One region of the Symbiobacterium ostreiconchae genome, then DNA from elsewhere that is predicted to be linked to it. Evidence: riboswitches for the same ligand, from Rfam matches in the RefSeq annotation. Region 1 holds a riboswitch; each other region holds the start of a gene.

Region 1 (7,795 bases):
CGGCACGGGTTCGAGCCCCCGGTGATCGGCGTGCTCACCCAGGTGGACCTGCTCGCCCCGGCGGACGTGGCCGAGCCGCCCTACGACGACCCCGAGAAGCAGGCGAACATCGCCCTGGCCCGGGAGAAGCTGGCGGAGCGGATGGCGCGGACGCTGGACCGGCCCGTCCGGGTCTTCGCCACCTCCGCCTACATGCGCTACCGGGACGGCGTGCTCGCGGTGGACCGCCGCTGGGGGATCGAGGAGCTGGTCGCCTACCTGGTGGAGACGCTGCCCGGGGAGGCGCAGCTCACCATGGGCCGGGTGGCCGGGGTCCGGGCAGCCCAGACGAAGATCGCCGGCGCCCTCATCCAGTCGACGGCGTCGGCGGCCGCAGCGGTGGCCGCCACGCCGATACCCCTGGCGGACATGCCGATCCTCACCGGCATGCAGGTGCTGATGGTCACTGGCATCGCCTACCTGGCCGGGCGCCGGCTTTCCCGGGAGGCGGCGCTGGAGTTCATCGGCGCCCTGGGCGTGAACGTGGGCGCCGGCTTCGCCCTGCGGGAACTGGCCCGGGGGCTCTCCAAGTGGCTGGTGCCCGGCGGCGGCTCGCTGGTCTCCGCGGGCGTGGCCTACTGGGGCACCTACGGGCTCGGCCAGGCGGCCGTGGCCTACTACATCGAGAACCAGCCCATCGAGGCCGCCCGGAAGCTGCTGGAGCAGGGGAGGGAGAAGGCCTTAAGGAAACCGTAAGGTTTGGGCCGGTTTCGCCGTAAGAACTGGGCGGTAGGCTGGAGGCAGGATGGGGTGACGGTTGGATGGCAGAGCCGCTGATCCTGGTGGTGGACGACGAGCAGGCGATTGCCGACCTGGTGGAGATTCACCTGCTGGCCGAGGGCTATCGGGTGCGCAAGGCCGCAAGCGGCGCGGAAGCGCTGCGTATCGTGGCCGAGGAGCATCCCGACCTGGTCATCCTGGACATCATGATGCCCGGCATGGACGGCCTGGAGGTCTGCCGGGCGATCCGGCGCGACCGCAACGTGCCGATCCTGATGCTCAGCGCCAAGTCGGAGGATGTCGACAAGATCCTTGGCCTGAAGGTCGGCGCCGACGACTACCTCACCAAGCCCTTCAACCCGCTGGAGCTGGTCGCGCGGGTGAAGGCGCAGCTCAGGCGCTACCTCTCGCTGAACCCGGCGTCCGCCGCCGCCCGGGAGGCGGGGGTCATCGCGGTGGGCGGCCTCCGGATCGACCCGCTCGGCCGGTCGGTGACCAAGGACGGCCGTCCGGTCGCCCTGACGCCCACGGAGTACGACATCCTGCTGCTGCTGGCGTCCCACCCGGGGCGGGTGTTCAGCTCCGAGGAGATCTTCGAGCGGGTCTGGAGGGAGCGCTACTTCCAGTCCAACAACACCGTGATGGTCCACATCCGCCGGCTGCGGGAGAAGGTCGAGGACGACCCCAGCCACCCCACGCTCATCCGGACCGTCTGGGGGGTCGGCTACAAGATTGAAGACTAACGCTGCGCTGAGCCTCCGCTGGCAGATCATCCTGACGTTCCTGGCCAGCGGCTTCCTGGCCGTCGGCACGACCGTCCTGCTGCTCTTCATCGCGGCGACGGTGGGCAGCATGCTCCCGCCGCTGGGCTGGCTCCTGAACTTCCTGCAGAACACGGTGGGCTTCTGGCCGGTGGTGTTCACGGCCACCGTCGTGCTGCTGTTCGTCTGGTACATCGTGCTGAGCCAGCCCCTGATCCGGTACATCGAGGCGATGAGCCGGGCGATGAACGAGGTGGCCCGGGGCAACTACGATGTGACGCTGCCGCCCCGGCGCCACGATGAGCTGGGCGTTCTGGGGCACAACCTGACGGCCATGGCGCAGCAGGTGAAGCTCTCCCTCGCCCGGGAGCGGCAGGCGAACCAGGCCCGCTACGAGCTGATCACCGCCGTCTCCCACGACCTGCGCACGCCGCTCACCGCGGTGCTGGGCTACCTGCAGCTCATCGACGAGGACCGGTACCGGGACGAGGTGGAGCTGCGCTACTACGTGGACATGGCCTACGAGAAGTCCAGACAGCTGAAGCGGCTGATCGACCAGCTCTTCGAGTTCACCCGCACCAGCCACGGCGGCCTCGTGCTCCGGCCGGTGGCCATCAACCCGGCGGAGCTGCTGGAGCAGGTGGCGGAGGCGTTCGTCCCCGCCCTGCAGGAGGCCGGGATGGTCTACCGGCTCCGGCTGCCGGAAGAGCGGGCGACGATCCACGCCGATCCCGACCTGCTGGTGCGGGTGCTGGAGAACCTGATCTCCAACGCCATCCGCTACGGGCGGGAGGGGAAGGTGGTGGAACTGGAGCTGGAGGTGCGCCAGGCCGAGCGGGCGGTGCTCCTCCGGGTGGCCAACCGGGGCAAACCCATACCGGTGCACCAGCTGGAGCACATCTTCGACAGCTTCTACCGGGGCGAGGGCTCCCGCTCCGGCCGTACCGGCGGCGCGGGGCTGGGGCTGGCCATCGTGAAGAACATCGTCACGCTGCACGGCGGCGCCGTGCGGGCCATCAACGAGACCGACCGCACCGTCTTCGAGGTGCGGCTGCCCATGGGGGGGCCGCCCCCTGCGCTCGGCCCCGGGCCGGGCGCCGGACCCGGCGGCGCGGTCCTCAGCCGAGGTGCGGTGGAACGTACAGGTTGAGGAAGACCGGCACCGCCAGGTTGCCCAGGTCGACCAGGGTGTGCGACGCCACGGCCCACCGGAGCGTCCCCGTCCGGCGGTAGACGGCGGTCCAGGCGGCACCCATGAGCAGGAGGGCGGCCAGGGCCGCCCCGTCGCGGTTGGCAACCGAGAAGACACCGGCCACCAGCGGGTGAAACGCCACGAAGAGCGCAGTGGAGTACGTCGCCCCGGCCCACGCGGGCCAGTGGGCGGTCGCGTCCAGCAGGAGCCCCCGCCAGTAGAACTCCTCGAACCACGGGTTGATGAGGGCGAACAGCAGCCAGCCGATCAGGATGACGGGATCGGCCAGCAGGTGCAGGTTCTGCAGCAGGATCGGCAGCGGGATACAACCGACGAGGAGCGCCAGCGCCGTCCAGCCCCCGCCGCCCCGGGCGGGGGCGGTCCACCGGCGGAGTGCGCCGGGCTCCCGGCCGAGGGCGATGGCGGCTCCCAGGAGCCCCCAGTAGAGCAGGACCGTCGGTGCCCAGCCCCAGGCGCCCAGCGCGCGCAGCGCAACCCGGGCAGTGGCGTGGCATGCGGCGATGATGAGGATCGGGGAGAGGATCAGGTACCGGCGGTTCACCGTGGCACCTCCTTCGTGGCGGTGGCACGCGCGTGACATAACAGCATAATATTGTTACGAGGCGGAATTGACAATACCAGGTCTCTGGCGTGCGCCCGCCCGTACGGCGGCGGGGTCGCCTGGCGCGGGATGCGGGGCGGGCTGCGGCGCCGCGGTATGACGGCTTCTGTAACCTTAAGGAACTCGTAAGATATAGGTGAACAGGAAGCAAGGTTCCTGCGGTACGGTAGGGGTATCAAGCTGGATGGAGGATACCCCTGGTGTACAGTCGCAGATGGCTGCTTCCGCTGCTCCTGTTGCTTGCGCTCCCGCTCACCGTCTGGGGTGCGCTGCCGACCGCGGCGGTGGATCCTGAGCGGGACGTGCAGGCGATCGGCCACTGGATCCGGGACCGGCAGGACCCGGCGGCGCCCGCCCCGCAGTCTCCTTTCGCCTGGCCGGCTCCCGGGCACACCGAGATCACGTCGGACTACGGCTTCCGGCTGCACCCGGTGCTGAAGCGGCTCCGGCTGCACGCAGGCGTCGACATCGGCGCACCCGAGGGGGCGGCTGCGGTCGCGTGCTTCGACGGCGTCGTGATCGCCGCAGCAGAGCTCCCGGCTTACGGGCAGGTCGTCGTGCTGGACCACGGAGGGGGGCTGGCCAGCGTGTATGCCCACCTGTCGGCGATCGCCGTGGAGGAGGGCGACCGGCTGCAGCGCGGCGACGAGGTGGGGCGCATCGGCGCGACCGGTCAGGTGACGGGCCCGCACCTGCACTTTGAGCTGTGGCAGGGCGGCGAGCCGGTGGATCCCCTGCGCCTCGCGAACCTGGCGGGCTTGCCCTAGCGAGTGGGGGTTGCTATACTGTCCCCAAACAATTCAATACCCGCTCGATTCATCCAGAGTGGCGGAGGGACTGGCCCCATGATGCCACGGCAACCGCTCCGGCGCGGAGCACGGTGCCAATTCCAGCGGACGACAGGTCCGAGAGATGAAGCGTGCGCAGCAGTCGGCTGTCTGCGAACCCTTCGTTCTCGAAGGGTTCTTTGCGTATGAAGGGGAAGGAGGGAGCGCCATGGCCCGCTTGCTGAACCGGCTTCAGCAGGGCGCATTCTGCGTCACGGTGGAGATCGATCCGCCCAGGGGGGCGAACGTCGCGAAGACGCTGGAGCGGGTGCGGCGCTTCGGCGACCGTGTGGATGCGGTCAATGTGGCCGACTGTCCGATGGCCAACGTGCGGATGAGCCCCATCACCCTGGCCCACCTGCTGCAGCGGGACGGCCAGGTGGAGGCCATCTTTCACCTGACCACCAGGGACCGCAACATCATCGGGCTGCAGGCCGAGCTGCTGGGGGCGGCGGGCCTGGGTGTCCGCAACATCCTGGCCCTGCGCGGGGACAATCCGGAGCAGGGCGACCACCCGCACGCGCGGGGCGTGTTCGAGGTGGACACCATCGGGCTGATCCGGCTCGCCGCCGCGCTCAACCGGGGACAGACGGTCGCGGGCGGCGAACTGGAGCAGGGCACCGACTTCGCCATCGGCTGCGCCTGCAACCCGGCCGCGGCAGATCTGGAGGCGGAGGTCTCCCGGCTGGAAGAGAAAGTGGCGGCGGGGGCGCACTTCGCCCAGACGCAGCCCGTCTACGACCCCCGCCAGGTGGAGCGGTTCCAGGCGAAGCTCGCGGGACGGGTGAGGATCCCGATCCTGTACGGCATCCTGCCGCTGAAGAGCTACGAGTTCGCCGACCGGATGAACCGGACCGTGCCCGGCATCGTCATCCCCGACTGGGCCCTGGACCGCATGCGGGGCCGGGGCGAGGAGGAGGGGCTGCGGCTCGTCGCCGAGCTCCTGCGGGCGATCGGTCCGCACGTCCACGGCGTGCACATCTTCCCGATGAACAGCGCGAAGCGGGCCGTGGCGGTGCTGGACATCATCGACGAACTGGGACTCCGACAGGCCGTCCGGGTGGGGGTGTAGGCAAGCTGCAGCGCACGATTTTCCGACCCGCCGCAGCGGACATCGAAGCCCCGCTGCCCGAGGTGCTGCGCCTTCTGGGCTACCGGGTGGGGCGCACGCGCCTCAGCGGTCGCGATCTGGCGCTGGTGGAGCGGGGCATTGCCCTCGCGCGGGAGGCGTCGAGCCCGGTGGCCAGCGCTGCGTACTGTGCCGTGGTCGTGCAGGGGGACCAGGTGCGTGCCGGCGTGCCGGGGGTCGAATGGCGCTCCCGCAGCCTGGCGCGGCTGCTCGCCGGGGCCGACGGCGTCTCCCTCGTGGCGGCCACCCTGGGTCCCGGCGTGGATGACCTGACGCGGGATCTGTTCGCGCGGGAGGAGTTCGCCCTGGCCACGGTGGTGGATGCGGCGGGCTCGGTTCTGGTGCAGGGGCTGGCCGAGTGGGTGCGCCGGGCGCTGGTCGGTGCGCTGGAAACCGGGCAGGGAGGCGGCGAGGGCGCTGTGAAGCTCACGCCGCTCTACGGCCCGGGGTACGGCGACTGGCCGGTGGAGGAGCAGATCGCGCTGGCGGCGCTGGCCGGCGCGGCGGAGATCGGCCTGCGCTGCACACCGACGTGCTATCTGGTGCCGCAGAAGTCCCTGGTCGGGCTGTTCGGCTGGCTGCCCCCCGGCGGGCGGGAGTGGTCCCCGGTGGGCTGCACCCGCTGCACCCTGGAGGACTGCCCGTACCGGGTGCGGGGGCGGTAGCGGCCGGACCGGACGGGGGCTCGCCGGGTGCGCTCCCCGGGATGGGCAAGTCAGCCTTCCACGGGGCCGGGGTCCAGGAGGGCCCGGTGGCTTCCTCGGGCCGGCCGGGCGCTTCCCCGGCTCGGGACGTCAAGTTTTCGACTTCGGAGCCGGGCCGGAAGTGAAAAAGCGGACCTTCCGGGAGGGCCGCGGCAGGGAACGGGGGCGGAGGAGCTGGCCTTCACCCGGGATCGCCGCAGCCGTGAACGCTCTTGGTGACAGAATGCGGCTTGCAAGTTGACGTAATGTCCCTGCGTTGCGGGCGTTCGTGGGGTACCGGGCGTTCGCCCGGGCTGGCCGGGTGGCGCCCCGGGGATGGGAACGCCGGGTTTTCGACTTCGGCGCCCGGATCAAAGTGAAAAAGTGGACGTTCCGATAGCGCGAGGCGAAGGCGTTCGGACCGGCGGGGAGCGATGAAAGGGAGGCGCAGGCGATGAAGCTGGATGAGGTGCTGGGCCGGGGGGTTCTCGTGTTCGACGGCGCCATGGGCACGATGCTCCAGGCCCGGGGGCTGGCGCCAGGGGCGTGCCCGGATGTGTGGAACCTGGAGCGGCCGGACGAGGTGATCGCCGTCCACCGGGCGTACGTGGAGGCCGGCGCGCAGATCATCGAGACCAACACGTTCGGCTCCACCCCGGTGCGGCTCAGCCATTACGGCCTGCAGGACCGGTGCCATGACATCACGGTCGCGGGCGTGCGCTGCGCCCGGGAGGCGGCCGGCGGCCGCGCCTGGGTCGCCGGGTCGATGGGCCCGCTGGGGGCGCTGGTGGAGCCGCTGGGGGAACTCTCCTTCGACGAGGCGTACGCCCAGTTCGCCGCCCAGGCCCGGGCCTTCGCTGAGGCGCAGCCGGACTTCATCATCATCGAGACCATCGCCGACCTGAACGAGCTGCGGGCGGCGCTGCTGGCGTGCACGGACCACGCCCCGGGCATCCGGGTCATCGCGCAGATCACCATCGACCCCAGCGGCCGGGCCTTCACCGGCACCGACCCCGAGACCGCCGCGCTGGTGCTGCAGTCGCTGGGCGCCGACGTCATCGGTCTCAACTGCTCGGTGGGGCCCGACCTCCTGGTGGACGCGGTGGCCCGCATGGCCCGGGTCGCCCGCGTGCCCATCTCGGTGCAGCCCAACGCCGGGCTGCCGCTGCTCCAGCCCGACGGTTCCACCCGGTTCCCGATGGGGCCCGAGCCGTTCGCCGCCTACGGTCCCAAGCTGGTGGCCGCGGGGGCCTCCCTGGTCGGCGGATGCTGCGGCACGACGCCGGAGCACATCCGCCGGCTGCGGGCCGCGGTGGACGGACTGAAGCCGCAGGGACGGCCCGGCCCCCTGGCGCACACGCTGGGGTTGGCCTCCCGGACCCGGTCGCTCTTCTTCGTGGAGCAGAACCTGCCGGTGGTCATCGGCGAGCGCATCAACCCCACCGGGCGGAAGCTGCTGACGAAGGATATTCAGGAGGGCGCTTTCGCGCGCGTGCGGACGGAGGCCAGGCGGCAGGTGGCCGCCGGGGCCGCCGTGCTGGACGTCAACGTGGGCGTGCCGCTCATCGATGAGCCCGCGGCGATGGCCAGGGCCGTGCGGGTGATCCAGGATGCGGTGGATGTGCCGCTCTGCCTGGACTCCCCGGATCCTGCCGCCCTGGAGGCCGGCCTGAAGGCCTGCGTCGGCAAGCCCCTGCTCAACTCCTTCAGCCTGGAGGAGGGGCGGGCCGAGGCGGTGCTGCCGCTCGCGAGGCGCTACGGCGCCGCGGTGCTGGGGCTCACCATCGACGAGAAGGGGATCCCCTCCTCCGCCGAGCAGCGG
Region 2 (7,795 bases), 1.3 Mb from region 1:
CACCGGCAGGTCCGACTGCAGCACCTCGGCCTCGAAGGTGGCATCGGTAATCGGAACGGTATACTGAGCCATCTGTGGTCCCTCCTGTCCACGAAATACCCCACGGGGTATTCACTCGCCGTTAGGACGCTCTTAGTTTGCACGCGGATACGGCCGGACGAGCAGACTACGAGGGAACCAGAAAAAGTTGAAGGGGAACAGGCCTTCAATAGCGAAGGTGACTTTGGTAAAATTACTTGGCAAAAGTTCTGCGGTAAGCGGGTAACGTCGCGCGCAGACTTTACGGGAAGGCAGGAGGTGACCCGGACTTGTCCGCCTATCGCAGACCCGTGGCCTTGATTGTGCTGGACGGATGGGGCCTGAACCCCGACCCCCGGGCCAACGCCGTCGCGATGGCCAGGCATCCGAACTACGACCGGCTGATGGCCCGCTATCCCCACACGACCCTGTCGGCTTCCGGCGAGGCGGTCGGCCTTCTCCCCGGCCAGATGGGCGACTCCAACGTCGGCCACCTGAACCTGGGCGCGGGTCGCATTGTCTACCAGACCCTGGTCCGCATCTGGCGGTCCGTAAACGACGGTTCGTTCTACAACCTGCCGGTGTGGCGCACGGTCATCGACCGGGCCAAGCAGCCGGGGGCAGCCCTGCACCTGATGGGGCTGGTCTCGGACGGCGGGGTTCACAGCCATATCGACCACCTGCTGGCGCTCATCGACCTGGCGAAGCGGGAGAACGTGGAGCGGCTTTACATCCACGCGTTCCTTGACGGGCGGGACGTCCCGCCCAAGTCTGCCCTGACCTACCTGGAGCAGGTGGAGGCCAAGCTGAAGGAGGCCGGCGTGGGGGCCATTGCCACCGTCTCCGGGCGGTACTACGCCATGGACCGGGACAAGCGCTGGGACCGTACCGAGAAGGCCTTCCTGGCCGTGACGCAGGGGATCGGCCACAGGGCCGTGTCGGCCGCGCAGGCGGTGGAGCTGGCCTACGCACGGGGCGAGACCGACGAGTTCGTCCAGCCTACGGTGATCGAGGGCGTGGACGGGCGCGTCCGCGCCGGCGATGGGGTGATCTTCTTCAACTTCCGCCCGGACCGGGCCCGGCAGCTGGTGCGGGCGCTGCACGAGACGGCCTTCGACGGGTTCAGGCGCCCCGAGGGGTTTGAGCCTGTTGCGCTCGTGACGATGACCCAGTACGACCAGACGTTCACCGACATCCCGGTGGCCTTCGGACCGCAGTTCGTCGACGTGCCGATGGGCCAGGTGGTGGCGGAGGCGGGGCTGCGGCAGCTGCGCATCGCCGAGACCGAGAAGTACCCGCACGTGACGTACTTCTTCAACGGCGGCGAGGAACGGGTTTTCCCCGGCGAGGAGCGGGTCCTGATTCCGTCTCCCAAGGTGCCCACCTACGACCTGAAGCCGGAGATGTCGGCGTATGAGGTGGCCCGTGAGGCGGTCCGGTGGATTGAAGAGGACCGCACGGATTTCATCGTGCTCAACTTCGCCAACCCCGACATGGTGGGGCATACTGGCGTGTTGGAGGCGGCCATCCGGGCGGTTGAGGCGGTGGACGAGTGCCTCGGGCAGGTGGTGGACGCCCTGCTGGCCAAGGGCGGCGCGGCGATCATCCTGGCGGACCACGGCAACTGCGACCAGATGGTGGACTACGAGACCGGGGCGCCGCACACCAACCACACCACCAATCTCGTCCCCTGCATCCTGGTGGACGACCAGCGGCTGAACGCGAAGCTGAAGCCCGGGGTGCTGGCCAACGTCGCGCCCACGCTGCTGGAGATCATCGGCCTGCCCAAGCCGCCGCAGATGGATGCGGAGTCGCTGTTGGTTAGCAATGCGGAAGGAGCCTGATGTGCCATGACGACGATTGTGAATGTGCACGGCCGCGAGGTACTGGACTCCCGGGGCAATCCCACGGTGGAGGTGGAGGTGATTCTCGCCTCCGGCACCGTCGGCAGGGCCATCGTGCCCTCGGGCGCCTCGACCGGACAGTTCGAGGCGGTGGAGCTTCGTGACGGCGACAAGCAGCGTTACCTGGGCAAGGGCGTGCTCAACGCCGTGCGGAACGTGAACGAGGTCATCGCCGAGGCCGTCGTCGGCCTCGACGCCACCGAGCAGGTGGAGATCGACCAGGCCATGCTCGCGCTGGACGGCACGCCCAACAAGAGCAAGCTGGGCGCCAACGCCATCCTGGGCGTGTCGCTGGCCGCGGCCCGGGCGGCAGCCGCTGAGCTGGGGATTCCCCTTTACCGCCACGTCGGCGGCCTCACCGCCCGCACGCTGCCGGTGCCGATGATGAACATCATCAACGGCGGCAAGCACGCGGACAACAACGTGGACATGCAGGAGTTCATGATCTTCCCCGCAGGCGCGCCCTCCTTTGCCGAGTCGCTGCGCATGGGGACGGAGGTCTTCCACGCGCTGAAGTCGGTGCTGAAGAGCAAAGGCTACAACACGGCTGTCGGCGACGAGGGCGGGTTCGCGCCTGACCTGAAGTCCAACGAGGAGGCCATCACCGTCATCCTGGAGGCCATCGAGAAGGCCGGCTACAAGCCCGGGCAGGACGTCTTCCTCTGCATGGACGTGGCCTCCAGCGAGTTCTTCCGGGACGGGAAGTACGTGCTGGCCGGCGAGGGCAACAAGGTCCTGACCACCGAGCAGCTCATCGACCTGTGGGACAGCTGGACCCGGCAGTACCCGATCGTTTCGATCGAGGACGGCGTGGCGGAGGACGAGTGGGACGCGTGGGTCGAACTGACCCGCCGCATCGGCGACCGGGTGCAGCTGGTCGGCGACGACTTCTTCGTCACCAACACCGAGCGGCTCTCCCGGGGCATCGCGATGAACGCCGCCAACGCCATCCTGGTCAAGGTGAACCAGATCGGCACCCTGACGGAGACGCTGGAGGCCGTGGCGATGGCGCACAGGGCCGGCTATTCATCGGTGATGTCCCACCGCTCCGGCGAGACGGAGGACACCACCATCGCCGACCTGGCGGTGGCCCTCAACTGCGGGCAGATCAAGACCGGCGCGCCGTCCCGCACCGACCGGGTGGCCAAGTACAACCAGCTGCTCCGCATCGAGGAGGAGCTGGGCGACGCGGCCGTGTTCGCCGGGCTGTCGGTGATCCGCGGCCGGAAGCAGGACTAACCCCGGCAGCAGCGGGGCAGAATGAGGGCGCCGCCAGCCTCCGCCGTCAAAGCAGCAGGACGGGACCGCGAAGTCTGTCGAGATTTGGCGGTCCCGTCTGACTCCGCGATTGTCCAACCCAGGGAGATGTGGTACAATTAGCAAGCGTTCAAGGCGCACACGAGGGGGTGAAGGGATGAAAACATTCGTGCTGGTGCTTCATACCCTGTTTGCCCTGGGTCTCATCTCGACGGTGCTGCTGCAGTCCGGCAAGAGCGCAGGCCTTTCCGGCTCCATCGCCGGCGCGGGAGAGCAGATCTTCGGCAAGAAGAAGGGTATGGACGAGATTCTCAACCGCTTTAGCATGGCGTTTGCCACCCTCTTCGTGCTGACCTCGCTGCTCATGTTTTTCCTGGAGACCCGCGGGTAGGTTGGCATCGCGCGTACAGGGCCGGGGGATGGACCCGGCCTTTTTTGCTGTTCCCGGGGAGGTGGGCCCATGCCGTTGGCAAGGCGCAGCACCGGGCCCGTGCGCGTTTACGGCGGGCAGGCGGGGTGCCTGGTGCTGCACGGTTTCGGCGGTTCGCCTGCGGAGATCCGGCCCCTGGTGGACGGGCTGGCAGCGCGGCAGTTCACCGTCTACGCGCCGGTGCTGCCCGGGCATGGCCCTGACGCGGCGAACCTGGGCCGCACCAGGTTCCGGCACTGGATCCGAGGCGCCGAGGCGGCCCTGGGGGAGCTGCGGTCCGCCTGCGCCGAGGTGCACCTGGTCGGGTTCTCGATGGGGGGACTGATCGCCCTCCATCTGGCCGCGCGCCATCCCGTGCGCTCCGTCTGTACGCTGGCGGCGCCGGTTCTGCTTCGGGATGCGGCGCCGGTCGCGGAGCGCCTGGCACCTTACCTGGGGATTGCGGGAGGCATCATGCCGGCCCTGCGATCGCTGGTGCGCCTCTCCCGGTTCACGCGGCGGCAGCTGGGGCGGATCCGGGTCCCCGTCCTGGCCCTGCAGGGCGACCGGGATGACTGGATCGCACCGGAAAGCGCCCGCTATCTGGCCGCGCACCTGCCGTCGGCGCAGTCTCTGGTGCTCCCCGGCCGGGGACACTTCCTGGCGCTGGAGCGCGGCCGGGCGGCCGTGGTGGCGCACGTGGCGGACTGGATGATGCTTAACGCATGAACCAAAATACCCACAAAGAAATGAGCCTTTCCCCGAATAGGCTATTTCCAGGCAATCCGGTACGATAGTTTGTGACGGCTGTCACTAAAGGCGGGTGGTCGTGTGATCGGGCCGATCCTGCGTCGTGCTGAAGCCGGACGTACACCGACTCGTCGGGAGATACTGCTCATGCTGCGGGCCGAGGCGGACGAGTACCGCAGTCTGCTGGAGGTGGCCGGCAGGATCTGCCGGCAGACGAAAGGTGAGGAGCCGTCACTGCGCTTGCTCGTCGATCTCGAGAACGACGACCCGCAGAGCGTATGTGAGCACGTCGTGAACTCGTGGAACAAGGGGTGCCGGTCGGTGCTGCTTTGCGCCTCGCCGGAGTACGACGCCGTAGAAACGGTCGCCGAGCTGATTCGCGCCATCGCCGCACAGACCGGGATGGAGATCGCCCTCTGCATGGGCGAGCGGCCCTACGACGTCTACGCCCTGTGGCACCAGGCCGGCGCCGCCGAGTACGTGCTGCCGCACGAATCGTGCAACCCGGTGTTCTTCGCGCACCTGCACCCGGGCCAGTCGCCCGCGGACCGGCTCACCCGGACCCTCTGGCTGAAGGGCCTGGGCTACCGGGTCACGGGGGGCATCTGCGTCGGGATCGAAGGCCAGACGGACGAGGATATCGCCGACGACCTGGAGGTCGTGCGCAATGCGGGGCTGAGCGGCGCCGTCGTCCGGTCGGCCTGCGATTCGGCGGACCTGCTGCGGGTGCTGGCCATCGCCAGGCTCTGCCTGCCGGACGCGGACCTGTGGGTGGTCACAGAGGATCCCGTCGTGCAGGCCAGGGGCCTGGGCTGCGGTGCCAACATCCTGCTTATCGCCCACCACGAGGACGCGGGCCCGGAGGCCTCCCGGGTGCTGGCCCCGATGACCTTCGGGTAAGGCACAATTTCAGTGTTGACGGCTGCCGCGGCCCGTGGTATCTTAAGCGTCAACAGCATATCGGATACCGTTGACTCTTATCCAGAGTAGGCTGAGGGACTGGCCCGATGACGCCACGGCAACCGGCACGCTTCCCCGCGTGCAGCGGTGCCAATTCCTGGGGAGGGCTTCTTGCCCTTCCGAAGATGAGAGGCAGCCGGAAGACATCTGTGTGTTCATTCTGTGCGCCTCTTTGTCAGGCGCACTTTTCTATTGCCGAAACGGAGGTAAGTCCTGGTGATTGTGCTCAAGGGCCTCACCAAGGTGTTCAGGCAGAACGGGCAGGAGATCGTGGCCCTGAGCAACGTGAGCCTGCACGTGCCCAGGGGGCAGATCTTCGGCATCCTTGGCCAGAGCGGCGCCGGCAAGTCCACGCTGATCCGCTGCGTCAACCTGCTGGAGCGTCCGACGGCCGGCGAGGTCTGGGTGGACGGGCGGGAGATCACCGGCCTGACCCCCAGAGAGCTGCGGGCGGCACGCCAGGAGATGGGCATGATCTTTCAGCAGTTCAACCTGTTCGATTCCCGCACCGTCTTCGGCAACGTCGCCTACCCGCTGGAGGTGGCCGGCTGGTCCCGGCCCCGCATCCGGGAGCGGGTGGAGGAACTGCTGGCCCTGGTGGGGCTGGCGGACAAGGCCGATGCGTACCCGGCCCAGCTGTCCGGCGGCCAGAAGCAGCGGGTGGGCATCGCCCGGGCGCTGGCCCCGGGACCGAAGCTCCTGCTCTCCGACGAAGCCACCTCGGCCCTCGATCCGGACACCACCCGGTCGGTGCTCTCCCTGCTCCGGGAGATCAACCAGCGGCTCGGGCTGACCATCCTCCTGATCACCCACCAGATGGAGGTTGTGAAGCAGGTCTGCGACTCCGTGGCCATCCTGGAGGGCGGCACGGTGGTGGAGCAGGGCGGCGTGCTGGAGCTCATCGGCCGGCCGGGCTCCCGGCTGCGGGAGCTGTTCTACGAGCCGGCGCGTGAGGCTGCCGTCCGGCTCAACCCCGACGGGGTGCGGGTGCTGCTGTTCTTCGTGGGCGGCTCCGCCGACCAGCCGCTGATCAGCGCCATGGTGCGCCGGTTCCAGGTCGACGCCAACATCGTGCAGGGCGCGATCGAGCGGGTCGCCGGGTCGACGGTGGGCCGGCTGCTGGTGGAACTCACCGGCCGCGCAGAGGATATTCAGGCCGCCCTGCGCTTCCTGGAGGAGCAGGGGGTCTCGCCGGAGGTGATTCCGCATGGCTGATCTGGGGTCGCTGATGCTTCGCATGTCGAAGCTGGGGCCGATGATGCTGGAGGCCACCTGGGAGACGCTCTACATGGTGGGCGCCGCGGCCTTCTTCACGCTTCTCCTGGGCCTGCCCCTCGGCGTGCTGCTGGTGATCACCGCCCCGGGGGGCCTGTGGGAGAGGCCGGCGCTCAACCGCACCCTTGGCGTTCTCGTCAACATCGGACGGTCGACCCCGTTCGTGATTCTGATGGTCGCAGTCAGCCCGCTCACGAGAGCGATCGTCGGCGTTTCCATCGGCACGACGGCGGCCATCGTCCCGCTGGTGGTCGCGGCGGTGCCGTTCATGGGGCGGGTGGTGGAGCAGGCGCTCCACGAGGTCAGCCCCGGCCTGATCGAGGCGGCGCTGGCCATGGGCTCCTCCAACTGGCAGGTGGTCACGAAGGTGCTCCTGGCCGAAGCCCGGCCGTCGCTGGTGCGGGGCACCGCTCTCATGCTGGTCAACGTGGTCGGCTACTCCGCGATGGCCGGCGCCATCGGCGGCGGGGGACTGGGCGACGTGGCCGTGAAGTGGGGCTACGCCCGGTATGAGCATGACGTCATGTACGTGAGCCTGGTGATCCTGGTCATCATGGTGCAGGTCATGCAGTGGATCGGCGACAGCCTGGCCAACAGGTTTACGCATAAATAGCATTTCGGGACAGCAGGAGGTTGAGCGTATGAAGCGTTTCGTGAGTCTCGTACTGGCTTTCGCCCTGGCTTTGGGCGTGTTGGCCGGCTGCGGTGGCGCCAAGCAGTCTCCTGCCCAGGGGGAACAGGGTGCGCAGCAGGCCCCGGAGCAGACCCAGGACCAGGGGCAGGAGCAGACGACGGAGCCGGTCACGCTGAAGGTCGGCGCGACGGTCACGCCCCACTCTGAGATCCTGGAGTTCATCAAGGATGCTGCCGAGGCGGAGGGGATCAAGCTGGACATCGTGGTCTTCACGGACTACGTGCAGCCGAACCTGGCCCTGGCCGACGGCAGCCTGGACGCCAACTATTTCCAGCACGTGCCGTACCTCGAGGACTTCTCCTCCAAGCGCGGCCTGGATCTGGTCTCGGTCGGCGCCGTCCACCTGGAGCCGTTGGGCCTCTACTCGCTGGATCTGACCAGCCTGGACCAGCTGCCTGACGGGGCCACGATCTCCATTCCCGACGACCCCACCAACGGCGGCCGGGCGCTGAAGCTGCTGGCCGACCACGGGCTGATTGAGCTGGCCGAGGGGGTCGGCGTCGAGGCGACGCCCAACGACGTGGTGGC
Region 3 (7,795 bases), 1.1 Mb from region 1:
CTGCATCTGCGGCTCCAGGCTGTTGATCAGAGCCACCGTTTTCTGATGGCGCTTCACAACCCTCGCGCTGTAGTCGCCAAAGATGCGGTTCAGGATCTTCAAAGCCAACGCTTACACCTTCTTCACTAATCTGCCATCGGGCTGGCGCACCGATCATCCGGCATGCCGCAGGTCCAGATCGACAGGCTACCTGTATAGATGCGCCAAAACCCGCGTCAAGTTCGCGCGATCCCGCCGTTTGCTCGCGCTGGCGCGCGCATCCGCGATATTTTAGCACGTCAGGCACGGACAAGCAACGTGATTCCCCTGGCAAGTTCAGAAGAGCGTGACGATATTCAGTAACGCGCAGGTCCCCCGCGCAGCGCGATGGCCCGGTCCGCCAGCACCCACAGCCCGCCGGCCACCACCGAGTGGCCGCCCAGCACCACCGGAACGGGGCAGTCCAGCGCCGCCCGGGTGAACGCCCGCACGAACGGGTCCCGGATCTCCTCGGCCGCGCCCAGGTCCGACTGGAACCGGTCCCACTCGCTCACCCGCCGCCCCCGGTTGGCGAAGAGCACCCGGGTGTCGAAGAAGACCGCGTCGCACGTCTCACCCAGCCGGGCGAAGAACCGCTCCGGCCCCAGATCCTCCAGCAGATCGGCCACCACCGAGCGCACCAGCCCCGCGGCCTCGCGCCCCAGGGCCTTCATGCCGCGCTCCTCCGAGAAGACGCGCAGCCGCACGGGCAGGTTGCGGTTGAAGTGCTCCATGATGGCGGAGCCCACCCGGCCGATCAGGGCCACCTCGGGCAGTTCCCGGGCGAGCACATCCGCGGCGGCCCGCAGCCGCGCGTCGGGCCAGGCTGCCGAACGCAGCGCTTCCCGGACCCGGGGGCCGCCTCCGCCGCTGAGCGCCAGGATCAGGTAGTCGGTGGGCGTGTCCAGGTCGAAGTTGACCGCGGCGCTGTTGGGCAGCAGCACCCGCTCCATGCCCGTCTCCCGGAGCAGCCAGCCCAGGAGGTTGTCGTTCTCCGGCGGCTCCACCCGCTCCAGGTGCGCGGCGGGCCTCCAGGCCACCAGGTCGACCGATTGGACGTTGTTGACCACCACCGTCGGTTCGTCCCGGCGCAGGGCCGTGCAGATCCAGTCGATCTCCTCCCGGCCGATCAGCGGCAGCGCCGCGCCGCTGAGGTAGATCACCGCGTCGGCGCCACTCTGCCGCACCGCCTCCCGGAGGCTGCGCCCGAAGTGGAACGAGGGCCCGCGCGTGTCGAAGATCCGGGCGCCCAGCCCGGCGGCGGCCTCCGCCAGCGCCGGGTGGTTGGTCGCCAGCACCACCGGGTCCAGCCCTGCGGCGCAGAACTTGGCCACCGTGTCGAGGGTCACCGCGTGGCGCAGTCCGGTCAGGGTCTCCTGCAGCGCATTTTCCGACGGGGGTCCGCCTTCGAAGATGATTGCGGCTGTGCGCACCGTCATGCCTCCCACAGAAGACAGCCCCGTCGCCACACCGGCGGCGGGGCTCGAGCACCTTATCGCTTAGTATTCCGGCACCAGGAGGCCGTAATCGCCGTCGTGGCGGCGGTAGAGCACGTTCACCTTGCCGGTGTCGCTGTTGACGAACACGAAGAAGTCGTGCGAAAGCAGATCCATCTGCAGGATCGCCTCATCCACCGTCACAGGCTTCACGGGGAACCGCTTGGTTTTGACCACCTTGGCGTCCAGTTCGGCGTCCAGGTCATGCTCCTCGGCAGAGGCCACCGCAGCCTCAGGAGCAGCCGCCCCCGTGCGCCGGCGGAGCCGGGCGCGGTACCGCTGGACCTGCTTCTCCAGTTTATCTGCCACGAGGTCGATGGAAGCGTACATGTCGCCCGTCGCCTCCTCGCCCCGCAGGATCCACCCGTTCAGCTCTGCGGTGACCTCGATGATGTGCCGACCGCGCTCCACATAGAGGTTGGCCTGGGCCTTGATCGGATGGTCGACAAACTTCTCGATCTTGCCAAGCTTCTTCTCGACGTACTCGCGAAGCGCTTTGGTGATCTCGATGTTCTTACCGCGTACCGCTACCTGCATGGCCCCAACTCCTCCCACTTGGTCGGGCCCTGCCGGGCCTCTCACAGGGTTATGACTCTCTTCCCTTCAGACATGCCGTTTCCCTGCCAGACGCGCGCCTTCTGCTCCTATTATCGGTTACGTTTTCCGGCGTCATCCTCAGGTTCCCGCCCGGGCCGGGACATGCGGCAGTGTCCCCCGTGGGGCCGAGATATGCACAACCTGTGCCTATCCTGGCTGTGGGTATTGGGGATAAGTCTGTTGATAACGCCTGTCACAAGCTTCGCGCGTGGGGATAACCGTGTGGACGCGAGCAGGCATGTCTTCCCACCGCGCCGAACAGTATTAAGGAAACCATCCAGGCACAGACTGGAACTGAGCGACGGAGGGCTCGGAAGTGGACAAGGTCTTTGACTTCCCGGCGGGGATCTACGGCTTCCCCGACCACAAGCGCTTCCTGGTTGTGGATGTTCCCGGCGCAGGCGACCTGTTCAAGCAGCTGGTGGCCGCCGATGATCCCAGCGTCGGTTTCACCCTGGTGTTCCCCTTCGCGCTCTTCCCGACGTACAATCCGGACATCCCGGCGGAGGAGCTGGCCGCCGTGGGTGCAGACAGCCCTGACCAGGTGCTGCTCTACGCCATCGCCAACGTGCCGCAGGACTTCCGGGCCGCCACGGCCAACCTGCGGGCGCCGCTGCTGTTCAACCCGTTCACCCGCAAGGGCCGCCAGGTCATCCTGGCGGATGACCGCTATGGCATCCGCGAGCCCCTGTTCCGGAAAGGGGCAGGCCCAGTCCCGGCAGAGGAGGGGCCCTGATGCTCGTGCTCACCCGACGGCTGGAAGAGTCGATCCTGATCGGTGACGACATCGAAATCAAGATCCTGCAGGTGCGCGGCACCGGCCCCCAGGCCGTGGTGCGGCTGGGCATCGTCGCGCCCAAGTCCGTCACCATCCTGCGCAAGGAGATCTACGACGAGGTGGTGGCCGCCAACCGGCAGGCCGCCCGCGGGACGGCCGGGCTGCCGGCGGAGCTGCTCCAGGCCTTGCAGCCCCCGGGGCCGGACGGGAAGCCGGAGACAGACCCGGAGGATCGTGAACAGACTGACCCTTAGGCAGCCACCCGGGTCCGGTTGCAGACACCCGGTGCCGGTCGCAGATCCCCGCAAGCGCTCCCCATCTCCATCCGGTAACCCCCGGCCGGAGGCCGTCCCGGGCCCGCGCCGGGGGTTACGCCGCGGGAATGGGCTTGTCCGACACCGCGAGCACCGCGAGGTCCACTGCGCGGGCGCCGGTGGCCCACAGCACGTCGGCCGCGGCGGATGCCGTCGCCCCGGTCGTGAGCACGTCATCCACCAGGAGGGCGTGCCGTCCGGCCCACGCCAGCTCCCGCCCCCTGCGCGCCGCGAAGGCGCCGGCCAGGTTCCGCCGTCTGGCTTCCCGGTCCCGGCGGGTCTGGGGCCCGGTGGCCCGCACCCGCACGAGGTCGTCCGCCGCGACGGCCACGCCCAGCTCGTCGGCGAGCCCCCGGGCGATGCACGCGGCCTGGTTGTAGCCCCGCTCGCGCCGGCGCACGGGATGAAGCGGAATGGGCACGATCACGTCCGGCACCTGGTCCACCACCTGCGCCAGGTACCGGCCCAGGGCGACACCCAGGGCCTGCCGGCCGCTGAACTTCACGTGGTGAATCGCCTCCCGCAGCGCCCCCCGGTGCAGCCCCAGCGCCCAGACCCGACCGTACGAGGGCGTGATGACGCACTCGGCGCACAGCCCCCAGCCGCCCCGGATCGGACGGCTGCAGTTGATGCAGAGCCGCAGGTCCAGCGTGAAGGGCATGGCCGCCCAGCAGGCCGCGCAGACCGGCACGGTCTCGGCCACCGACGCCAGCGGAGGCAGCGGCTCCGGAAGGGGCCCGTCACACGTGATGCAGGTCGTCCGCTGCGGCCACAGCAGGGTCACCAGCCCCTCCACGATGGTGCGCAGCAACGGCATCACCCCCGGACGGAATTCGTCACGGGGGTGAGATCATCCTTCTTTTTCCAGTTCGGCATCCAGGTCCACCAGCACAACCTTTGAGGCCTGTGCGGCGGCCACGGCCCGGGCCACGGCCTCCCGGCGCGGCAGGTGGCCCAGTTCGAGCACGAGGGCGTGTCCGTACCGGCGCGCCAGCCGGTTCAGCATGGCGACCGACTCATCCCGGGAGCCGAGATCCACCAGCACCAGCTCGCCGTCCACCTCGCGGGCGATCCGGTCCAGCACGTCCTCGATCCGGTCCGCCTGGTCCCGCACCAGCAACACGTAGGCCACCGGCTCCTCAGCCGGGCGCACCCGGCCCAGCAGCCCGGCCACGTGGCTCACGGCGCTCGCCAGGCCGTACGCCGCCAGGGCCAGCAGGCCCCAGAAGAACGGTCCATCCCGCACGGCCGCCCCCTCCTGCCAGCCAGCATATGACGGCTGGAGAGGGGGCGGTTACCTCCACGAAATCTGTCAGAGCCCGGCCATCGGTTAGATTCCGGCCTTCTCCCGCAGAAGCGCCGCGCGGTCCGTCCGCTCCCACGGCAGGTCCAGGTCGGGCCGGCCGAAGTGGCCGTAGGCGGCCACCTGCCGGTAGATGGGACGGCGCAGGTCCAGGTCGCGGATGATCGCGCCCGGGCGCAGGTCGAACGTCTCGCGCACCAGCTGGGCCAGCCGCTCGTCGGGCAGCTTGCCCGTGCCGAAGGTGGTGACCAGGATCGACACCGGCTGAGCCACGCCGATCGCATAGGCCAGCTGGACCTCGCACTTGGTGGCGAGGCCGGCGGCCACGATGTTCTTGGCCACCCAGCGGGCTGCGTAGGCGCCGGACCGGTCGACCTTCGTCGGATCCTTGCCCGAGAAGGCGCCGCCGCCGTGCCGGGCGTAGCCGCCGTAGGTGTCCACGATGATCTTCCGGCCGGTCAGGCCCGTGTCGCCCTGCGGCCCGCCCACCACGAAGCGGCCGGTCGGGTTGATGAGATAGCGCGTGCGATCGTCGATGAGGTTGCGGTCCACCACGTCGAGGATGACGTAGTCGATGACCTCCTTGCGGATCTGCTCCTGCGTCGTGTCCGGGTCGTGCTGGGTCGAGATGACGATGGTGTCGATCCGCTTCGGGCGGCCGTCCTCGTACTCGATCGTCACCTGCGTCTTGCCGTCGGGCCGCAGGTAGGGCAGCGTCCCGTTCTTCCGTACCTGGGCGAGCCGCCGGGCCAGGCGGTGCGCCAGGCTGATGGGCAGCGGCATGAGCTCGGGGGTCTCGTCGCAGGCGAAGCCGAACATCATGCCCTGGTCGCCGGCGCCGATCTCCAGCTCCTTCTCGGTCACCTGCCCCCGCACCTCGATCGCGACGTCCACGCCCTGGGCGATGTCCGGCGACTGCGGATCGATGGCGGTCATCACGCCGCACGTCGAGCCGTCAAAGCCGTACTTGGCGCGGGTGTACCCGATGTCCCGCACCACGTCGCGCACGAGGTTGGGGATGTCCACGTACGCGTGGGTGGTAATCTCACCGGTCACGATGACCAGACCGGTGGTCAGCAAGGTCTCGCAGGCCACGCGGGCCCTGGGGTCAAGCGCCAGGATGGCGTCCAGCACCGCGTCCGAAATCTGGTCCGCCATCTTGTCCGGGTGCCCTTCGGTGACGGATTCGGACGTGAAGAGGTACCGCCCCTTCTGGTCGAACATCAGCTCGTCTACCTCCTCTGTCGGCTTGCAACCGATCAGGCTACATGCACATCAAAACACCCTCTTCGCACACACGAAGAGGGTGGATGACGTCTCGCTTCCCTCTTATCTCCCGGTAGTGTGCCCGGCTGGATGTGGCACCTGGCCTGCGCGCACAGGCTGGTTGCCGAAGCTTCATAGGGCCAGTTCCCTCCGCTTCTCTTGATAAGAGTATTCAGTTGCGTACAGGTTACCACCGCGGGAGGTGGCTGTCAAGGACGACTGCGGGCCGGCTCGCGAGGGCGCCGCCCCTTCTGGAACACGGCGAATGCGGGCAGGTGTCAGCGCATCACGGCGCGTCCACCAGCGCGAACTTGAGCGTGGCCTCTGCCTTCAGTTCGTCGCCCACGAAGGCTTTCCCCTGCCCGACGCCCAGGCCGCGGCGCATGGCCACCAGCTCCACCTCCAGGCGCAGCTGGTCGCCCGGCCCCACCGGCCGCCGGAAGCGCGCGTCGTCGATGCCGGCGAAGAGCGGCACCTTGCCGGCGTTCTCGGGCATCGACAGCACGGCCACCGCACCCGCCTGCGCCATGGCCTCCAGGATCAGGACCCCGGGGAAGATGGGATTGCCGGGGTAGTGCCCTTGAAAGACAGGCTCGTTGACCGACACGTTCTTCACCGCCACCACCCGCTTGCCGGGCTCAAGCTCCAGCACCCGGTCGATCATGAGCATCGGGTACCGGTGCGGGATGATCTCCATGATCTGCTTGATGTCCAGCGGATACGCCCCCTAATCTGCGGGAATTCTTATGTTGAGTATTCCCCAAACCGCCCCCTTCTCCTCTTGACGCCCGCGGCGTCGGCGAGTACCATAACCCTACGGGGTATGGGATTTACGCCGGAGGTGTTGCAGCATGATCACGGTTACCCCGGAAGCCGCCGCGGAGATCGCCCGGCGCCTGCAGGGCCAGCCGGAGAACGTCGGCTTCCGGATTTACGTACAGGGCTTCGGCTGAGGCGGCCCCAGCCTGGGCCTCGCTCTGGAAGAGCCGAGAGACACCGACGTCACCATTGTCGACGGCGACGTGCGCGTCTACCTGGAGCAGCGGGTCGCCCACTGGTTCCAGGGAGCGGAGTTGGGCTTCGAGCAGGATCCGTGGGGCGGAGGTTTCACGTTCAAGCACCCCGACGTGGGGAGTTGCTAGGATCCGGACGGGGAGTGGCTGCACCGCTCCCCGTTTTCGTATGCCCGTTGCAGCATCCGCCTTTGTGCCTGGTCTGCAGGGTCTTTCGGGCATGGTCGTGTAGACTTTGGCACTGCTTGTGAAATCATTCGCGAGAAGAATGGCCAGCCTCCTCCCCGGGGCCTAACATAGGGGATGTACCGGTCGGTGCAATTCATCGCCAAAAACCTGCAGTTCATCGGCGGAAAACAACATTTCGCCGGAATCTGCCTGAATTGCGGCCGGCCAGACCCGGGAGGAGGCCGATCATGACCGCGTGGAGTGGATTCCGACCCGGCCGCTGGCAGCGGCATATCGATACCCGTGATTTCATCCAGCAGAACTACTGTCCCTACGAGGGCGACGCATCCTTCCTCACCGGCCCGACCGAACGGACCCGGGCCCTGTGGGAGAAGGTCTTCGCCATCTTCAAGGAGGAGCAGGCCAGGCGGGCCCCGCTGAAGGTGGACACCCAGACGCCGGCCGGCATCCTCTCGCACCAGCCGGGATACGTGGACAAGGACCTGGAGCTGATCGTCGGCCTGCAGACCGATGAACCCGGCAAGCGGACCTTCTATCCCGCCGGCGGCTGGCGCATGGTCGAGGCCTCGATGAACGCCTACGGCTACGAGGCCGATCCCCGGTGGAAGACCATCTACACCCAGTACCGCAAGACCCATAACCAGGGCGTGTTCGACGCGTACACCCCCGAGATGCGCGCCGCCCGCTCCAACCACATCATCACCGGCCTGCCCGACGCCTACGGCCGCGGCCGCATCATCGGCGACTACCGCCGGGTGGCGCTTTACGGCATCGACCGGCTGATCGAGGAGAAGGAGCGGGAGAAGGCCGCGACGGAGCCC
Region 4 (7,795 bases), 850 kb from region 1:
CTGCTCTACGCCGAAAAGCCGGTCGGCGTGGTCAGCCACATCGCGGCGCCCTCCCGCTACAAGGTGTTCGTCAAGGGCACGGCCGCCCATTCCGGCGCAACCCTGATGGGCCGGCGGAAGGACGGCCTCGTGGCCGCCTCAGAGCTCGTGCTGGGGCTGGAGCGTCTTGCCAAGGAGGTCGGCGACGCGGTGGTGGCCACGGCGACGATCTTCAGCGTGAAGCCGGTCTCCATCAACGTCATCCCCGGCGAGGTGGAGCTGGGGGTCGATATCCGCGGCATCGAGAAGGAGAGCATCGGCCGGGTCACCGACGGCTTCCGGAAGCTGGTGGCGGACGTGTCGGCCAGGCGGGGGATCGAGATCGAGATCGAGACCCTCTCCGAGGAAGCGCCGGTCACGCTGGACGCCGGCATGGTGGAACGGCTCTGCCAGGCGTGCGAGCAGAAGGGCATTCCCTACCTGCGCACCGTGAGCCGCGCGGGGCACGACGCCATGTACGTGGCCCGCATCGCGCCGACGGCAATGCTCTTCGTCCCCAGCAAGGACGGCCTGAGCCACAACCCCGCGGAATTCACGTCGCTGGAGGAGATCGCGCTGGGGACCGAGGTGCTGGCGGAAGCCGTGCGCTCGTTCCGCTAGTCCCTCTCCCCTTTCACGAGCCATCACCCCTGTGGGCTGAGCACCGCCCGCCCGGCGGCGCTCAGCCCACCTGCGTCACAGCGCGGCGCATGTTGCGTCTTGCGGCCGACCGTAGAGGCCCGCGGTCCGGCGCGCGGCGGTCCGGCCGGATCAAACCGGCCGGACCGCAAGGTTTTCCGCTCAAATGCTACCGCTCGTAGAAGGGCGGCGGCTCGATGCCCAGCATGCGCAGGTAGGTGTAGCCCTGCCCCCGGTGGTGGATCTCGTTCTCCAGGGCGTAGATGAAACGGCTCAGGTTGGTCTGCGGCGTGGGGTCGAAGAAGGGGTCGCTCTCCTCCGCCAGCAGCCGCTCCACGGTGATCTTCGGCCACAGCTCAAGCGTCCGCCTGCGCACGGCGGCGCAGGCATCCAGCAGCGCCTGCTTGGTGTTCAGCCCCTTGTGGGGATTGAAGACCCACTCCCCCGTGGCCACCCCGCGCACGTATCCGTCCTCGATGTCCAGGATCTCCTTCACCATGTCGGCGAAGGGCCTCATCGCTTCAGCGGCCTTGAAGCGGAACAGCGCTTCCTCGGGAAACGCCTCGATCGTGCGGAGGGTCAGCCGGCGGTTGCCCTCCATCATCTCCAGCAGGGACGCGGGCGTGAGCAGTTCGCCCATGTGATCCACCTCCCAGCACTTGGGCGCGTCCTCGCGCCGCCGGGAAGATTTCCACATCTGCCGCCCGCAATCCTCCGTCCGGGTACGCCTGCGCCCCGGCGGCAACACCGGCCTCCCGGTCCGCGCCGCGCCCCCGCAGCGGCCGCGCGCAAAGGCGGCGGCGTCCCACGGGGGGACCCGCCGCCTGCGATGTGCGGTTACTCGATGATCGGCTCCAGATCGCCCAGCTGGAACTTGTCGTGGACCGCCCGCACGGCCTCCATGGCCCGGGAAGCGCGCACCAGGCAGGAGATCTTGATCTCGGAGCCGGTGATCAGCTCGATGTTGATGTCCTTCTCGGCCAGCGCCTCGAACATCTTCGCCGCGACGCCGTAGTTGGAGGCGACGCCGGAGCCCACGATGGACACCTTCGCCACGTCCGTATCGTACACGACCCGGGCGCCGGGGAACTCCGGCAGGATCCGGTTGCAGACCTCCAGTGCGGTGTCGAGATCGTCGCGGGCACAGGTGAAGGAGATGTCCGCGGTGGGTCCGTTGCCACAGCCGGTGCCGGCCGACTGCACGATCATGTCGAGGTTGATGCGGGCGTCGCCCAGCGCCTTGAACGCCTTGAAGGCCACACCAGGCTTGTCGGGCAGTCCCAGCAGCGTGATGTGGGCCACCTTGGAATCGAGCGCCACGCCCGAGACGATGCGGTTGTTCCGCGGGCTCAACTTCGCCACCACCTTCGTGCCCCGCTCTTCGCCGCCCTCATCGGGCAGCGGGGCGAGGGAACTGAGTACTTCAAACTCCACCCCGTACTGCTTGGCCAGCTCCACGGAGCGCAGCTGCATCACCTGTGCGCCCGCCGCGGCCAGCTCCAGGATCTCGTCGTACGAGATCTCGTCCAGCCGCCTGGCCGTCGGCACCAGGCGGGGATCGGCCGAGTAGACGCCGTCGACGTCCGTGAAGATCTGACACTCGTCTGCGTTCAGATAGGCCGCCAGGGCGATGGCCGAGGCGTCGGACCCGCCCCGCCCCAGCGTCGTGATGTCGCCGTGTTCGTCGAGGCCCTGGAAGCCGGCGACGATGACCACCTTGCCCTCGGCCAGCTCACGCCGGATGCGGGTGGTATCGATGTTCTTGATCTTCGCGGCCCGATGGTGATCGTCGGTCTGAAAGCCAGCCTGGGGGCCCGTAAGCGAGACTGCCTGCACCCCCAGCTCGTGCAGGGCCATGGTGAGCAGCGCAATGGAGATCTGCTCGCCGGTGGCCAGCAGCACGTCCATCTCCCTGGCCGACGGCCGGTCCGTGATGGCCCGTGCGCGTTCGATGAGCTCATCCGTCATGTCTCCCGGGGCGCTGACCACGACGACCATGTCATTTCCCTGCTTCTTCTTCCAGGCGATGCGCCTGGCCACCCGGCGGTACTTTTCGGGTGTGGCGACCGAAGAGCCGCCAAACTTCTGCACGACAATACCCAAGAGCGCCCCTCCTCTTCTGACGACTCGCGTGTGATTCCGAGGTCAGGGGCTAGTGAGGTGGGCTCCGCGCTGCACTCGAGTGGTCAGAACAGCCTGTTTGCCTGCTTTCCCCGAGTTGTCCATGGATCCCACCTCCTCTGTATCAGGTGCAGGTATAATGTCCTTAATTATACACCTGTCCCCCGTGACCGTCTACGGCTGAAGGGTGGGTTCTTCCTCCAACTCCCGCAGGAAACGGCCGATCGGCTCCTCAATCAGATGGAAGTCCACCAGGAAGGCGTCGTGGCCCCAGGGGGAATCCATCTCCAGGTACTCCGCCCGCCCGCCGGCCGCCTGCACCAGCGCGACGGTCTCCCGCTGCAGGTACGTCGGAAAGAGCAGGTCCGAGCGGATGCCCACCGCCAGCACCCTGGCCCGGATGCGCCTGTGGGCCTCCTCGTAGGAGCCCCGGCCCCGGCCGAGGTCCATCAGGTCCATCGCCCGCGTGAGGTAGAGATACGAGTTGGCGTCGAACCGCTCCACCAGCTTCTGCCCCTGATGGTGCAGGTACGACTCGACCTGGTAGGCGACCGCGAATCCCTGCTGCAGCGGGTCTGCTCCGCTCCGCATGTCCCGGCCGAACTGCGCCCACATCGACTCGTCGGAGCGGTAGGTGATCATGCCCAGCATCCGGGCCGTGGCCAACCCCCGGACGGGCCCCGGCGTGCCGTAGTACTGCCCGCCCCGGAAGTCGGGGTCGTTCAGGATCGCCTGCCGCTGCACCTCGTTGAAGGCGATGCCCTGCGGGTGGAACCGGCCCGCCCCGCCGATGGGGATAATGCCCCGCATCCGGTCGGGGTATGTGGCAGCCCACTCCAGCGCCTGCATGGCCCCCAGCGACCCGCCGACCACGGCCAGCAGCCGCCGCACGCCGAGCAGGTCCAGCAGCCGGGCCTGCGCCCGCACCATGTCACGGACCGTGACGATCGGGAAGTCCAGGCCATACGGTCGTCCGGTTTCGGGGTTGACGGACGAGGGGCCCGTCGACCCCTGGCAGCCGCCCAGGACGTTGCTGCAGATCACGCAGTACCGGTCCGTGTCCAGGGCCTTGCCCGGCCCCACCGCGTCGTCCCACCACCCCGGCTTGGGGTCGTCCGGCCGGTAGCGGCCGGCGACGTGGCTGTCCCCGGTCAGGGCGTGACAGACCAGAATGGCGTTGTCCCCCTCCGGGTTCAGCCGGCCGAACACCTCGTAACACAGGGTCACATCGGTCAGGGTCTGCCCGCTCTCCAGAATCAGCGGGAACTCCGGCGTCGCCACCCGCGCGTACTGCCGCCGCGACAGCAAGGTCGGAACCGGTGCCGCGTTCACGCCCCCACCCCCTCGATTTCACTCACCTCTATGGATGCCTCAGGGCTCGCCATGCCCGGTGCAACGCCGGTCGATCGCCCCACGACTCGCACGCCGGCGGCAGAGGTCTGGGCCAAGTCCGGCTGACAGCGGCGGCAGAGGCCGAACCAGGAAGGCCGCCCCCGATAAGGGAGCGGCCTGCAATGCACGAATCTCTCCGTCCGTCCGCTCTCTTATCTTCCGGCGGCCAGCTGCCGCCGGTGGAATTGGCACCTTCAGACGCCGCCGAGCGTCCTGGGTTGCCGGGTTTCATCGGGCCAGTTCCCTCCACCTCTCTGGATAAGAGCCCGCCGGAAGCACCCTTCCGGTGGGATGCATGCGGTATGCAGTTGTGGCAGCTTTGGCACCGATACTACCACGGCGCCAGGACCTCTGTCAATATTTCCTCCTGCGGAAGTGACGTGCGTCACGTAAGATTCCGGCTTCATGGGTATCATTGGCCACAGCGACCCGACAAAGGTGGTGTGAGCGCATGACCCTGAAGGAAGTCGACGTGCGGCCTCTTCCGCCCGCGCAGCGGCACCCGCTCATCTTCCAGACTTTCGCGTCCCTGGCCCCCGGCGAGGCGATGCGGCTCGTCAACGACCACGATCCGAAGCCGCTGTACTACCAGTTCGCCGCGGAACTCACCGGTCAGTTCGACTGGGAGTACGAGGAGCAGGGGCCCGCGGTCTGGAAGGTGCGGATCACGAAAAAGTAGCAGGCCTGCGTGGAAACCGGCGGGAGGGGGGCTGCGCCCCCCTCCCGGCTTAGATGATGATGCAGATCAGCCCGCCGGAGCCCTCGTTGATGATCCGGCTGAGCGTCTCCTGGAGCTTGAACTGTGCGTCCTCGGGCATGCGGTGGAGCTTCGCCCGGATGCCCTCCTGCACCAGCTCGTGCAGCGACTTGCCGAAGATGTCGAACTCCCAGAGCTGGCGCGGGTCGTCCTCGAACCGCTCCAGCAGGTACTGCACCAGCTCCTCGCCCTGCTTGGCCGTGCCGATGATCGGCGTGACCTCGGCCGAGATGTCGGCCCGGATGAAGTGCAGGCTGGGCGCCGTGGCCTGCAGCTTGACGCCGTACATGATGCCCTGCCGCACCAGCTCGGGCTCCTCGAAGGTGATGTCCTCGATGGCCGGCGTGACGACGCCGTATCCGGTGGCCTTCACCTCCTCCAGGGCGTCCTTGATCTTGTCGTACTCCCGCTTGGCCTGGGCGTACTCCCGGAGGAGCCGGACCATGGTGTGCTTGCCCTCCAGCGGCACGCCGGTGATCTCCTCCAGCACCTGATAGTAGAGATCGTCCCGGGCCTCGGTCTGCACGTGGGCGACGCCGGATCCCATGTCGATCGACTGCAGGTTGACGGCGGCCATGAACTCGTACGAGCTCAGGCGTTCCACCGCCGCGTCGACGTCCCGGATCTTCTGGATGCCCTGCAGCGCCTCGGCGATGGCCTCTTCAAACTGCACACGGACCGGGTGGGCGCTGTCCAGCTCCTCCACCCACCGCGGCAGGGCGATGTTGGCCTCCCGGACCGGGAACTCAAAGAGCGCCTGTTCCAGGATGAGGTGCACGTCATCCTGGCTCAGCTCGCTGGCGTCCACAGGGATGACCGGGGCGTTGTACTTGACCTCCAGTTCACCGGCCAGCTCCATCGTCTCCTGGGCGTACGGCCGGGTGGTGTTCAGCACGATGACAAACGGCTTCCCCAGGGCCTGCAGCTCGGACACGACGCGCTCCTCGGCCTCGATGTACTTGCCCCGGGCCAGGTCGGTGATCGTGCCGTCGGTCGTCACCAGCAGACCGATGGTGGAGTGCTCTGCGATGACCTTCCGGGTGCCGATCTCCGCGGCGTCGTGGAAGGGGATCTCGCCCTCGAACCACGGCGTGCGCACCATGCGGGGCGAGCCGTCCTCGGCCTGGTAACCCAGCGCGCCCTCCACCGCGTAGCCCACCGAGTCGACCAGCCGCACGCGCACCGTCAGCCCCTCGCCCAGCGTGATCTCGATCGCCTCGTCGGGCACGAACTTGGGCTCCACCGTCATGATGGTCCGGCCGTTCCCGGACTGCGGCAGCTCGTCGCGGATGCGGGCCTGCTCGTACTCATCCTCGATGTTGGGCAGAATCACCTGCTCGGCAAGTCGGCGGATGAAGGTGGACTTTCCGGTCCGGACCGGGCCCACCACACCGATGTAGATGTCCCCTCCGGTCCGCCTCGCGACGTCCTCAAAGATGTCAATCCTCTCCACTCCAGCACCCTCCCTAGGTCGCCGCGACGCCAGCGGCCGCCCTTTCGCCGCGGCATGAGTTCTCAGAATGTGGCTCGGGTCCCGTGTCCTACCGCTAATGCTATGAGGGGTCCGGGGAGGGTATGTCTACCAGCCCATCATCCGGTAGAGTCCAAGCAGGGTGAGCAGAACGCCGTGCAGGGCGGTCCAGCGGCCGTGCAGGCGCAGCGGCAGGTGCCGCGCCAGGAGGGCGCCTGCGGTCAGCAGCGTGAACGAGGCCGCTGCGGCCGCGAGCGGCAGGCCCACCGGGGAGAAACCGGTCATCGCCGCGCCCAGCCCCGCGGCCACCGAATCGAGCGCCAGGGCCACCCCCAGCAGCACCGCCTCAGCCGGGTTAATGTGCCCGGAGCGGTCCAGGTCCGCCGCAGAGGGCTCCCGCAGGATCTCCACCACAATCCCCACGGAGCCGAACCGGAGCCGCCAGACTCTGTGCACCGCCGCGGGAGCCCGCCGCCCGGGCGGTGCGCCGGGCCGCGCCCGGAGCGTCTGCGCCGTGATCCAGAGGCCGGTGAGGGCCAGGATGGCGGCGCCGACCCGCTGCGCCACCCCCGGCGGGAGGCGTGCAGCCAGGAGCGCGCCGGCCCCCATGGCCGTAGCCAGCAGAAGGCCCGTCGCCAGGCTGACGATGGCGGCCGCACCCCAGGGGACGCGGATGCCCCGCAGGCCGTAGAGCAGGCCGACCATCAGCGCGTCCAGGCTGAGCGCGGCGGCCAGAAGCACCAGTGAGACGGAATCCAAGTCCCGCGCACCCCCTCGGAACCGGGTCTGAGGGCATCCTACGCCGGGCGGGGGAGCGGGGTGCGTAAGGCCCCCGGCAGGGAGCCGGCCGGGCACGGGAAAGGCCTGCGGCAGGACGGATCCTGCTGCAGGCCTTCATGTCTTCGCTTCGGGCGGCTCCAGCTTCGCCTCCGCCACCTCTTCCAGTTCGTGCGCCCGGGGCCGGGCCATCAGCTGCTTCATCGCGGAAAGAGGCGGCAGATCCTCGTAGAGCACCCGGTAGATGGCTTCGGTGATGGGCATGCGCACGCCGAGCCGGCGGGCGAGCTGCCGGGCGGCTCGGGTGGTGACGACACCCTCCACCGTCAGACCCGTTTCAGCCAGGAACGCGGCGATGGACTGCCCCCGCCCGATGGCCAGCCCGGCCCGCCGGTTGCGGGAGCTGTCGCCCGTGCAGGACAGCACCAGGTCCCCCATGCCCGAGAGCCCGGCGAAGGTCAGGGGGTTGGCCCCCATCGCCCGGCCGAGCCGGGCCATCTCCACCAGGCCCCGGGTGATCAGCGCCGCACGGGCGTTGTCGCCCATCCCCAGCCCGTCGGAGATGCCGGCGCCCAGGGCGATGACGTTCTTCAGCGCCCCGGCCAGCTCCACACCGACCA

The links. A riboswitch is a leader RNA that binds a small molecule or an ion and turns the genes downstream of it on or off. The one in region 1 is predicted to bind S-adenosylmethionine.
Region 2: another riboswitch for S-adenosylmethionine. It lies ahead of ACZ5UM_RS06260 (methionine ABC transporter ATP-binding protein); the one in region 1 lies ahead of ACZ5UM_RS00045 (methylenetetrahydrofolate reductase).
Region 3: another riboswitch for S-adenosylmethionine. It lies ahead of metK (methionine adenosyltransferase); the one in region 1 lies ahead of ACZ5UM_RS00045 (methylenetetrahydrofolate reductase).
Region 4: another riboswitch for S-adenosylmethionine. It lies ahead of metX (homoserine O-acetyltransferase MetX); the one in region 1 lies ahead of ACZ5UM_RS00045 (methylenetetrahydrofolate reductase).

The regions. Positions count from the first base shown of each region.
Region 1 covers NZ_AP042454.1:9,184-16,978, reverse strand. Annotated here, with positions in the region: gene ACZ5UM_RS00070 (GTPase family protein) at 1-735, shown strand, start outside; gene ACZ5UM_RS00065 (response regulator) at 801-1,502, shown strand; gene ACZ5UM_RS00060 (sensor histidine kinase) at 1,492-2,670, shown strand; gene ACZ5UM_RS00055 (CPBP family glutamic-type intramembrane protease) at 2,639-3,274, opposite strand; gene ACZ5UM_RS00050 (M23 family metallopeptidase) at 3,535-4,101, shown strand; SAM riboswitch class I at 4,148-4,253, shown strand; gene ACZ5UM_RS00045 (methylenetetrahydrofolate reductase) at 4,331-5,233, shown strand; gene ACZ5UM_RS00040 (hypothetical protein) at 5,296-5,955, shown strand; gene ACZ5UM_RS00035 (homocysteine S-methyltransferase family protein) at 6,428-7,795, shown strand, end outside.
Region 2 covers NZ_AP042454.1:1,259,345-1,267,139, forward strand. Annotated here, with positions in the region: gene trxA (thioredoxin) at 1-72, opposite strand, end outside; gene gpmI (2,3-bisphosphoglycerate-independent phosphoglycerate mutase) at 309-1,862, shown strand; gene eno (phosphopyruvate hydratase) at 1,869-3,161, shown strand; gene secG (preprotein translocase subunit SecG) at 3,337-3,570, shown strand; gene ACZ5UM_RS06250 (alpha/beta hydrolase) at 3,640-4,317, shown strand; gene ACZ5UM_RS06255 (biotin synthase BioB) at 4,420-5,238, shown strand; SAM riboswitch class I at 5,313-5,430, shown strand; gene ACZ5UM_RS06260 (methionine ABC transporter ATP-binding protein) at 5,515-6,513, shown strand; gene ACZ5UM_RS06265 (methionine ABC transporter permease) at 6,506-7,186, shown strand; gene ACZ5UM_RS06270 (MetQ/NlpA family ABC transporter substrate-binding protein) at 7,215-7,795, shown strand, end outside.
Region 3 covers NZ_AP042454.1:1,129,705-1,137,499, reverse strand. Annotated here, with positions in the region: gene secA (preprotein translocase subunit SecA) at 1-108, opposite strand, end outside; gene ACZ5UM_RS05630 (NTP transferase domain-containing protein) at 336-1,451, opposite strand; gene hpf (ribosome hibernation-promoting factor, HPF/YfiA family) at 1,518-2,051, opposite strand; gene fliW (flagellar assembly protein FliW) at 2,428-2,847, shown strand; gene csrA (carbon storage regulator CsrA) at 2,847-3,143, shown strand; gene ACZ5UM_RS05610 (phosphoribosyltransferase family protein) at 3,259-4,014, opposite strand; gene ACZ5UM_RS05605 (hypothetical protein) at 4,054-4,449, opposite strand; gene metK (methionine adenosyltransferase) at 4,534-5,730, opposite strand; SAM riboswitch class I at 5,833-5,941, opposite strand; gene fabZ (3-hydroxyacyl-ACP dehydratase FabZ) at 6,059-6,487, opposite strand; gene pflB (formate C-acetyltransferase) at 7,202-7,795, shown strand, end outside.
Region 4 covers NZ_AP042454.1:2,796,966-2,804,760, reverse strand. Annotated here, with positions in the region: gene ACZ5UM_RS13575 (M20 family metallo-hydrolase) at 1-639, shown strand, start outside; gene ACZ5UM_RS13570 (DinB family protein) at 827-1,297, opposite strand; gene ACZ5UM_RS13565 (aspartate kinase) at 1,495-2,760, opposite strand; gene metX (homoserine O-acetyltransferase MetX) at 2,953-4,110, opposite strand; SAM riboswitch class I at 4,320-4,435, opposite strand; gene ACZ5UM_RS13555 (DUF2249 domain-containing protein) at 4,622-4,849, shown strand; gene spoIVA (stage IV sporulation protein A) at 4,899-6,380, opposite strand; gene ytaF (sporulation membrane protein YtaF) at 6,507-7,157, opposite strand; gene ACZ5UM_RS13540 (NAD(P)H-dependent glycerol-3-phosphate dehydrogenase) at 7,293-7,795, opposite strand, start outside.